DNA from 3 places in the Variovorax sp. 01N425 genome. Region 3 is predicted to be linked to each of the others. Evidence: riboswitches for the same ligand, from Rfam matches in the RefSeq annotation. Region 3 holds a riboswitch; each other region holds the start of a gene.
What was found. Region 3 has a riboswitch for cobalamin ahead of cobM (precorrin-4 C(11)-methyltransferase). Riboswitches for the same ligand answer to the same signal wherever they lie in the genome.
Positions count from the first base shown of each region.

Region 1: linked by a shared signal. The riboswitch ahead of AC1DSC_RS28180 (TonB-dependent receptor domain-containing protein) and the one ahead of cobM (precorrin-4 C(11)-methyltransferase) in region 3 are both predicted to bind cobalamin.
Region 2: linked by a shared signal. The riboswitch ahead of AC1DSC_RS17215 (TonB-dependent receptor) and the one ahead of cobM (precorrin-4 C(11)-methyltransferase) in region 3 are both predicted to bind cobalamin.

Region 1 is NZ_JBFTRJ010000020.1:18,220-21,482, reverse strand. Features, by position in the region: gene AC1DSC_RS28180 (TonB-dependent receptor domain-containing protein) at 1-1,760, opposite strand, end outside; cobalamin riboswitch at 1,860-2,106, opposite strand; gene AC1DSC_RS28175 (hypothetical protein) at 2,178-2,402, shown strand; gene AC1DSC_RS28170 (cell division protein ZapA) at 2,399-2,731, shown strand; gene AC1DSC_RS28165 (sulfite exporter TauE/SafE family protein) at 3,014-3,263, shown strand, end outside.
Region 2 is NZ_JBFTRJ010000009.1:8,553-11,815, reverse strand. Features, by position in the region: gene AC1DSC_RS17215 (TonB-dependent receptor) at 1-1,471, opposite strand, end outside; cobalamin riboswitch at 1,597-1,858, opposite strand; gene AC1DSC_RS17210 (HoxN/HupN/NixA family nickel/cobalt transporter) at 1,994-2,791, opposite strand; gene AC1DSC_RS17205 (nitrile hydratase accessory protein) at 2,788-3,135, opposite strand; gene nthA (nitrile hydratase subunit alpha) at 3,147-3,263, opposite strand, start outside.
Region 3 is NZ_JBFTRJ010000006.1:215,840-219,102, forward strand. Features, by position in the region: gene AC1DSC_RS12865 (tripartite tricarboxylate transporter substrate binding protein) at 1-216, shown strand, start outside; gene AC1DSC_RS12870 (hypothetical protein) at 313-621, shown strand; cobalamin riboswitch at 781-1,044, shown strand; gene cobM (precorrin-4 C(11)-methyltransferase) at 1,204-2,049, shown strand; gene AC1DSC_RS12880 (sirohydrochlorin chelatase) at 2,046-2,975, shown strand; gene AC1DSC_RS12885 (precorrin-8X methylmutase) at 2,972-3,263, shown strand, end outside.

The sequences.
Region 1 (3,263 bases), on a different contig from region 3:
GCCGCGTCGTCGAAGCGCTTGCTCGACGATTGCAGCTCGGCGCCCAGCGTCCAGCCGGCAATGCGCCAGTCGGCGCCCAGCGTGCCGTGGCGGCGCGCGCGGCGGGCCAGCAGGTGGTCGGTGTCGAGGTCGCGCGGGTCCTGGAAGTCGAGCGATGCGCGCAGGCTCACGTCACCGATGCGGTGCCCGCCCGACAGCGTCACGCCCTGGTAGCGGGCGCGCGCGGTGCTGGCATAGCAGCCGAAGCCGGAGCGGCAGTTGGTGGCCGAACCGTCGAACACGATCAGGTTCTCGACGCGGTTCTGGTAGACGACGATGCCCGCATGCGTGCCGCCGTCGGTGTACTGCAGGCCGAGTTCGACGTTGCGGCTCGACTCGGGCTTGAGGCTGGCCACGCCGTATTCGCTGAAGCGCTGGTAGAGCGTGGGCGCGCGGAAGGCGGTGCCGGCCGAGACGGTGGCGCGCAGGCGCGGCGTGATCGCGTAGCCGTAGGCGGCGCTGCCGGTGGCCTTGCCGCCGAATTCGCTGTCGTCGTCATGGCGCACATGCAGCTGGAGCGAATGCGCGCCCTGCACGAAGCCATAGCCGAGCGAGACCGCGTCCTGCGAGCGCTTGCTCGAGAGCAGGCCGCTGCTGATGGTGGGCGCATTCTCGAGCGCGTCTTCGCGGCGCTCGAGCGTGGCCGTCACCAGGTGCGGGCCGAAGCGGAATTCGTTCTGGAACAGGTAGCCGCGCAGATTGGTTTCGGTGCGGTAGAACGAAGGCTGGGTCTTGTAGACCGACTGCGAATCGGTGACCTGCACGCGCGTGCTGTAGATGTCGTTCCACTTGGCCGACCACGAGAGCCCGGCCGTGCGCAGCGTGTTGTTCGAGATGTCGTTCCGGAAGAGGATCGGCGGCTTGGTCCTGAAGCTCACCGGCGGGTCGTAGCCGGCTTCCATGTCGCTGTACAGCAGCGTGGCTTCCAGCCGCTGGTTCGGCGTGAGCTGGTAGCCCAGGCGCAGGTTGCCGGAATTGCTGCGGTAGCCGTCGCGGTCGGGGCTGGTGAAGCCGTCCTTGGAGGGCGTGCGCTTGTCCATCGGCAGCACGTTGAAGCCCCGGCTTTCCTCGTGCGCCGCGCCCAGCGAATAGTCGAAGGCGCCCGACTTGCCGCTCACGCCCGCCTCCGCCTTGCGCAGGCCGTGGCTGCCGAAGCCGATGCCCGCGTAAGGCGCCACGCCTTCTTCGCCGCGCCTGGTGAAGAGCTGGATCACGCCGCCCACGGCATCGGAGCCGTACACCGCGGCGGCCGGGCCGCGCAGCACTTCGATGCGGTCGATCTGCGAGAGCGGAATGCTTTCCCAGCCGGCACCGCCGGTCGATTGCGAATCGACGCGCACGCCGTCGACGTAGACGGCCGTGAAGCGGGTCTCGGCGCCGCGGATGTACAGGCTGGTGGTGTTGCCCACGCTGCCGTTGCGCGTGATCTCGATGCCGGGCAGGCGCGCCAGCACGTCGGCCACGCCGACCGCGCCGCTGCGCTCGATGGTCTGGCGGTCGACCACGGACACGTCGCCCACGAGGTCCGACAGCGGCTGCGGCGTGCGGTTGGCGGTGACCACGGTTTCGCCGAGTGCCGGCGCATCCTGCTGGGCATGCGCGACGGCCGGCAGTTGAAGCAGCGCCATGCCGCCGAAAGCAGAGGCCAGCGCGAGCGGCAGGCAGGCAAGGCGGCGGCGCGCAGGCGCACGGCCGAGGGAAAGGAAACCACAGGAAGTCATGAATGGAGCGAACGAACGTCTATGCCCGTCGCCGGCTTCCCCGCCGGCGCTTGGGCGCAATGGCTGCCTTGCGCGCCGAATCGAAAATCGATCGCGCATGCGGCAGCCGCCTTGTTGGCCGGTATCCGGGCTGGCAGTGCGACCCCACCGCCTTCCCAGGCGCCTGTTTCAGGGCACCCAGTGGCTTGATGGATGAGGTTGACGCTTGCGGCGTCGACTGCTTGACCGTTGCGGGGGCAGCGCAGGCGGCTTCGGCCCTGTTCCGTTTCCGGGGGCGTTCACTCCTGCTTCCCGTTGAACCGCGGCGTGTGAACCACGCCGCAGGCACCAACGCGCAGGATTTTAGGGCCTCGGCCAGCGCAGTAAGCCAAAAGTTGCGCCGCCTGCCGTCCGCCGGGGAAACTACAATCGCCAACCATGCCCGCCTCCAGCCCCATCGACCAGATCGCCGAGCGTGTGGAACGCCTGCTCGTGCGTCATGAAGAGGTGCAGCGCACCAATGCGCTGCTGCAGGAGCAGGTCGAAGCGCTCACGCGCGAGCGCGACGCGTTGAAGTCGCGGCTGGCCGCGGCCCGCACGCGCCTCGATGCGCTGCTCGAGCGGCTGCCGGCCGAACCACCTTCCCAAGATTCCCCCGCATGAAGCAGATTGAAGTTCAGATCATGGGCCAGAGCTATCTGCTCGGCTGCCCCGAAGGCGGCGAGGCGCAGCTGCGCGAAGCCGTCGAGCGCGTGGACGCGGCCATGTGCAAGATCCGCGATGCGGGCAAGGTGAAGGCGCGCGACCGCATCGCGGTGCTCGCTTCGCTGAACCTGGCTTTCGACCTGGCGGCCCAGCAGGCGGCCGCCGCGGCCGCGCCGCCTCCCCTGGCCGCGGCCTCCTCGGCAGAGGGCGGCGACGCCGATGCCAAGGCCGCCCAGCTCATTCAGAAACTCGATCAAGCCCTCGCGGGCGATGACCATTTACTCTGAGCGGAAGCACCCGGCCCGTCCGGGGCGTAAAATCCGAACTGTCTGCGGTGCGCGTCGGGCTTAATATTTCCTTGTTCCAATGCTCTCCGGAGCCGGGCTTGGTACATCGCTTGACGGGTGTGATCATCTCGCGTCAGATGAACCCGAAGTCTTGCTGCCCTCGCCCACCTGAACCCTGGTTCAGGATGCGGGTTCGGCGCCCACTTGCAGACACCTTTTTCCGTTCATACGGCCCCTGCATGCGCTGCACGGGGCCGTTGCTTTTTTTCAAGGCTCCGCTGCGTGACTTCCCTGCTCGACCCCCTCCTGATCGCCGAATTGGCCGCGCTCGGCCTGGGCACCGGTTTCCTGGCGGGCCTGCTGGGCATCGGCGGAGGGATGCTCATGGTGCCGTTCATCACGATCATCATGGGGCACCGCGGGGTGGCCTCCGATCTTGCCGTGAAGATGGCGATCGCCACCTCGATGGCCACGATCATCTTCACCTCGGTGTCCAGCGTGCGCGCCCATCACAAGCGCGGCGCGGTGCGCT
Region 2 (3,263 bases), on a different contig from region 3:
GGTCCATGTTCTGGCGCTCCAGCTTCACGTGGTCCTGCCGCAAGCCGCCCACGAGGGTCAATCGCTCGCTGACGGACAGGGCATCTTCCATGAAGATAGACCCCGTCGGAATCCGTGCGTCGAAGATCGTGCGATTGCCGGCACCCGCGAACAGAGCGGGGTTCGCGGCAAAGTTGCCGTAGCGTCCCGGGATGGTGGCGAAGTCGCTCACCGAGAGCGCATTGTTGGCTGCGGTCGATCCGTTGGAGAAGTCGCGGTTGGAGGAAAAGTCGGTCTTCGTGTATTCAAGCCCCGCCACGAACCGGTTCTTCATTCCCCCGATCGGCGACGTGTTCGTGAGATCGAGCCGATCCGTGAGGATCTGGTGGTCGTGCGTGATACCGACCAGGTCGCGCACGATGCGGCCCGGGGCGGCGAAGGCAAAGGACTCCGAATTGCGCCATGTCCTGTCGGCCGTGTAGTAGGAAAGCTGGTTGCGCAGCTTCCATTCCGGCGCGATCTGCCAAGTCAGTTTGGCACGCGTCCAGAGGCTGTTCGCACTCATCTCGGCATCGTCGAAGTTGTAGTTGCGAAACGCGATGCCGCGATCGACCACTCGCCCGCTGGCGTCGCTGACGATGTCCATCGGCTGGAGCGCATAGGCACGCGGCACGAGCGGCGTGCCCTGGTAGGACAGCGCACTGTCCCTGGCGTAGTCCAGCGACAGATCGAGCGTGAGCTCCCGCGTCAATGCCGTGCTGAAGCCCATGGTGAGGTTGTCGTAGCGCTGCTTGTTGCGGTCGATGTACCCGTTGGTCTCCTGGTGGCTGTAGTCCAGTCGGAAAGCGCTGGCCTCGCCCACGTTGACACCCAGGCCGACGCCGGCCCTGGCCGTGCCGAAGCTCCCATAGGACAGCATGGCCTCGGCCCCGGGGTTGCTGCGGTCGGCTCGCTTGGTCACGAAGTTGACGGCCGCGCCGATGGCGCCTTCACCGTAGAGCACCGACGAGGGGCCCTTCAAGACTTCGATGCGCTCGTAGTTCCAGGTGTCCTGGGGACGGCTCACCATCGTCGGCACTGCAATGCGATCGCCGTCGAACAGATAGGTGATGAAACCACCGGTGAAGCCGCGCGTGGAGATCACCGATGGCGATCCGGGCGCTCCACCGGCCGTGATGCCCACGCCGCCGCGCAAGGCCTCCTCGAAAGTCCTTGCGCCACGCCGTTCCATGGTCTCCTGGCTGATAACCTCGACCGAAGCCGGCGTTTCCATGACGCTCAGGCCCAGCCTGCCGGCAACTTCGGTCGTTGTGGCCTGAAGCGCCGGCGCCTGATCCTGCCGGGGGGCCGTCACCTCGACCGGTCGCAAGCTCACTTGCGCCAGCGCAGACGTGCTGGCGAGCAGGGCGACAAGGCCCGGGATCGTGATGTGTTGGGTCGTGAAAGGACCGGAAACCCGGGGCCGGATCCCGAGCTCGGCAGGCTTGCGCATATGCTGTTCCTCTAGCCCGCATTCCCGCTGGGCTGTTCCAAGAGATACACGCTGCAATTGCACGAGCCGATGCCAACCCGGCACGCAGGTACCGAGCAGCACGGACAAACGCACTCCCGCAGCGTCCGAAGGCGATTGCGAAGGCCGGTATCCGGGCTCGCGGGTTGCTGTCATGCGCTTGCGCACAACAACAGAAGCCTCGCCTTCCCACGCTCGATTCAAGCGCAGTGGCTGCGAACACCCGCAGGTGCTCGCTCGAAACTTCTCTATCCGCTTACCGTTGCGGGGGCAGCGCAGGCATTGCGCGCCATCGGCGCGCGCACCTGCTTCCCGTTTAACCTCCCAAACCATTTCCGGCATGGGGGGCACCTTCGAACCGTGGCGGGGATCGCTCCAGCAAGGAGTGTTCTACCGACCGGGGCGGATTATAGGAAGCGCCGACGGCTCTGATGCAAAAATTGCAGACGGCCAATGTTGAGCAGGCCCTTGTGAGTTATCGCAATAGACCGGTGCAGGCACGGATCACGCGCGCCCGACCGACCAAGCCCAGACAACCAGCATCACCAGCACCAACGCAAGGCCGCTGAGCGAGAACGCGTTCTCGCCAAGTTCGATTGCCGGAAGCAGTGCCTTGCCGATGTTGTACGCAGCCACCGCGTACGAGATGCAGACGACAAGCCAGCCCAGCACTCGGCGGTAGCGGCGGGCAACATCCTGCCCGTCAGTACGGCGGTCAATGCTGCAGATCAGCCAGCCGTCCAGCGTGTCGGTGATGATCATGCCGGCGGTGAAGACCAACCCGGCTGCCATCGCTGCCGACAGGCCGCCGCCGCGGTGGCTGGCCACATATCCCCAGGCCGCCGCCTGGGTCGCCGTGTCGAACACCGTGGCGAACAATACGCCCGTCAGCACCACCGCCCACGGGCTGGCGTGCAGGCGCAGGCGCCGCGGAACCAGCTTCAATTTCCACCCGGCAGGCGCGAACGCAACATCGCGGCGTCGCAGGAGGTGCAGGTTCATCGTCCCGACCAGCACAAGCAATGCCGTGGGAATCCAGTCGAACACCGCCACCAGAGCCTCAGGCACATGCACGTCATGAGGGAGCTGGCTCACACCCGCTGCGATCGCGGTGACGAGCAGCCCGTGGCCGAGCGCGAACAGCGTGCCAATCCAGGGCGCATGGCCGTGGTGGGCACTGCGGTCCAGAGCCCGCCAAGTCAGTCCGTCGATACAGGCAATGTGGTCGGGGTCCAATCCGTGCCGCAGCCCCAGCGCGAACATCAGAACCAAGCCCGAAAAGGACAGCCACTCGGCGCTCATTCATGGCTCCGCAACGGCCGATCGACCAAGACCCGGGCCAGTTCGCCTTCAGTCACTACCTGCTGCCGCGCCAGAACCTGCAGCAGCGCCCCAAAGAACCGCTCGTAGTAGTCCCAAGGCGGCTGGGCAGCGCATTCAAGCCGTTCCCAGTCGCCGATCGATTCAATCAAGTGCTGGCGGAAGTCTTCCCAGTCGAAGTGCCCCTGCTTGGCCACGGCCAGCGTCAACCCGAAGAGCTGCCGTTGCCAGGCCTCTGCAAAGAACAGCTTGCCCTGGCTGCGCGGCGGCGAGTCGGCATGGCCCAGCATCTGGGAAGCCGCGTATTCCTCAAAGCGAGTGAACATGGCACGCTGCCTCAGGCCGCTGCAGGCGGCGATACCAGCGCGACGCCCATCATCGCCTCCGGCGTGACCAGCGCAGCCAGTTGCTCTTCGCTGAAGCCGTCGGTATTGGCCGGCCGCTCGGGCACAAC
Region 3 (3,263 bases):
GGCGTGCTCGCGCCGGCCGGAACGCCGAAGGACATCACCGCAAAGCTCCACATCGAGATGGCCAGGATCATCAAGTCGCCGGAGTTCGCCGAGCGGATGCGCGCGATCGGCGCCGACCCGATCGGCGACAGCTCCGCCGAGATGGCGGCCCGCATCCGCGAGGAGACGGCGAAGTTCGCGAGGCTGGTCAAGGAGGGGAAGGTCGCGGTCGAGTAGGCCGGATTCACGACGATCTTGTTACTCCCCGCTGCGCTCGCCAGTCCCTAGAGTTGCCTTGCGGCGCCAACCACGGCGCGCCACAAGGAGCCGGCGATGAGCAGCAACAGCAGGAACAGCAGGAACAGCAGCAAGAACGACCGCGTCGCGCAGGCGCTCGGCATCTATCGAAGCATCGCGGCGTGCAACGAGCGCCTTGCGCGCGGCAACGACGTCCACGCGCTCACGGCGGCGTTGATGCTGCCCTGCTACCACGCCGAGTTCAGGCGCGTGGCGAGCGAGCTGAACCATTCGGAGCAGGACGAGCTGGGCGCCGCGCTCGAACGCTACCTGCCTGGCAACGCCGCAGTGACCGCGTCCTACAACGAACTCCTGGTTGGCCTGCGGCTGCGGCCGGCCCGCTGATCTGCCCACACAGACCCGGGAGCCATGCCGACGCGCGGCTGTTCTGATCCAGAACAACCCCGCGTACCAGGGCGATTTCGCCGCGGCCCGCAAGGAACTGCGCGGGCGTCTCGGCCTGGACAGGTGATCGCCCGCCGCCCCGCCGCAAGCGGCTGATACACTTTGCGCGCGTTGTCAGGTGTCCTGGCGCCCCGTGTAAACGGCGGGGTGGCCAGGGTGAAACGGGAAGTCGGTGCGCGGCGGTGGAGAGAACACCGCGCAATGCCGACGCTGCCCCCGCAACGGTAAACGAGTCAAGAAGCAAGACCCCGGGATTCGGTCCCGCGCCACTGTGCCGCGAACGGCATGGGAAGGTGGTCTTGCTGCAGAGCCGATGGCTCTGCGCTCGTGAGCCCGGAGACCGGCCTGACGACCAGCGCATGACCTTGCGGTGGGCGAGGATCGGCGGGCGGCGCATGGCGTCCGGCTCGATGCAGGTGTGCATCCGCCGGAACCGCATCCACTGGCGCCCCTCCGATTTCTCTCCCCCCGCCCGGTCGTACCGACCATCTATCGCGCGGCGGGCGCGGAGGAATCATCATCATGAACAAGCGAGCCATCGCTCCAGGCAGTGCGCCGACGCCGGGAACCGTGTGGTTCGTCGGTGCGGGCCCGGGCGATCCGGAACTCATCACCGTCAAGGGCCGCGGCCTCGTCGAGCGCGCCGGGGCGATCCTGTTCGCGGGCTCGCTCGTGAGCGAAACCGCCATGCGCTGGGCGCGGCCGGACTGCGCCATTGCCGACAGCAAGGACATGACGCTCGAGCAGATGTCGGCCTGGCTGATCGCGCAGGCCGCGCGCTGCGAGACCGTGGTGCGCCTGCAGACCGGCGACCCGGGCCTGTACGGCGCACTGATCGAGCTGGTGCAGCCGCTGGATGCGGCGGGCGTGCCGATCGGCGTGGTGCCGGGCGTGTCCTCCGCCATGGCCTCGGCGGCGGCGGCGGTGGAAAGCCTCACGCTGCCCGAGGTCACGCAGACCGTGATCTTCACGCGCGTCGAAGGCCGCACGCCCATGCCCGAGGGCGAGTCGCTCGAGGCGCTCGCCGCGCACCACAGCACGCTGTGCATCTTCCTGAGCATCACCCTGATGGGCAAGGTCACGGCCGCGCTCACGGCCGCCGGCTGGTCGCCCGATGCGCCCGTGGTGGTGGTTCACAAGGCAAGCTGGCCGGGCGAAGAGAAGATCGTGCGCGGCACGGTCGCGACCATCCAGGCGCTGTGCCGCGAGGCCCGCATCGCGAGCCAGTCGATGATCATCGCCAGCCCCACGCTGGGCGCGCGGCAGTGGACCACGCTCGCCAAATCCAAGCTCTACGACGCGAGCTTCACGCACCGCTTCCGGCGCGCGAGCGTTCCCGTCCAAACCCTGCGCCAGGAACTCCCATGAACTCCGAAACCATTCTGCTGGTGGGCCACGGCTCGCGCGAAAAATCCGGCAACGACGAGATCGAGGCCTTTGCCGCGCAATGGCGCGAGCGGCAGCCGGGCTGGCGCATCGAGGTCTGCTTCATCGAGTTCTCCGAGATCACGATGAGCGAGGGCCTGCGCCGCGCGGCCGAGAGCGCGCGGCGCGTGATCGTGGTGCCGCTCATCCTCAATGCCGCGGGCCACGTGAAGATGGACGTGCCGCAGGCCATCGACGGCGCCCGGCTCAAGTACCCGATGGTGCAGTTCCTCTACGCGCCGCACCTCACGGCCTGCGATCCGATCCTCGCGATCCTCAAGCGCCGCCTCAAGGACGCGATGCAGGCGCTCGACATGCCCGACCCGACCACCACCGGCGTGGTGATCCTGGGCCGGGGTTCGTCGGACCGCCAGGCCAATGGCGACATGGCCAAGATGGCGCGCTGGCTGATGGAGGAGACCGACCACGAGCTGGTCGACCTTGCCTTCACCGGCATCACCTACCCGCGCCTGGAGAAGGCCGTGCAGCGCCAGGGCCTGCTGGGCATGAAGCAGGTGGTGGTGCTGCCCTACTACCTGTTCAACGGCACGCTGGTCGAACGCATCGCGCGCCAGGTCGAGCACCTGAAGGCGCAGTACCCGACGATCCGTTTCGTTTCCACGCGCTACTTCGGCTTCGAGCCCGAGATCTTCGCGCTGCTCGAACAGCGCGTGGACGACCTGCGGCGCGGCGCGCCGGCCGCGCTCATGCCTTGCGACGGCTGCAAGTTCCGCGACTTTGCGGTGGAGCACGGGCTGGGCGGCCACCACCATGGCGATGCGGCGGCGCACGGCCACGACCACGACCACGATCACGACCACGCGCATGGCCACGTCCATGCGCACGACGCGGTGCCGGCGCTGCGATGAAGCCGACGCACGCCCCGGCGGCCAACGTCGTCACCGAGCAGCTCACCGCGGCGGGCCGCGCCATCGAGCACGACTCCTTCGCGGTGATCGACCGCGAGGTGGCCTCGCATGCCTACACGGCCGACCAGTGGCCCGTGGTGCGCCGCATGATCCATGCGAACGCCGACTTCGACTTCAACGGCCTGACCGACTTCCACCCGGAGGCAGTCGACGCCGCCATTGCCGCCATCCGCTCGCGCGCCAGCCGCGTGCTGGCCGATGTCGAGATGATCTGCGTCGGCCTCTCGG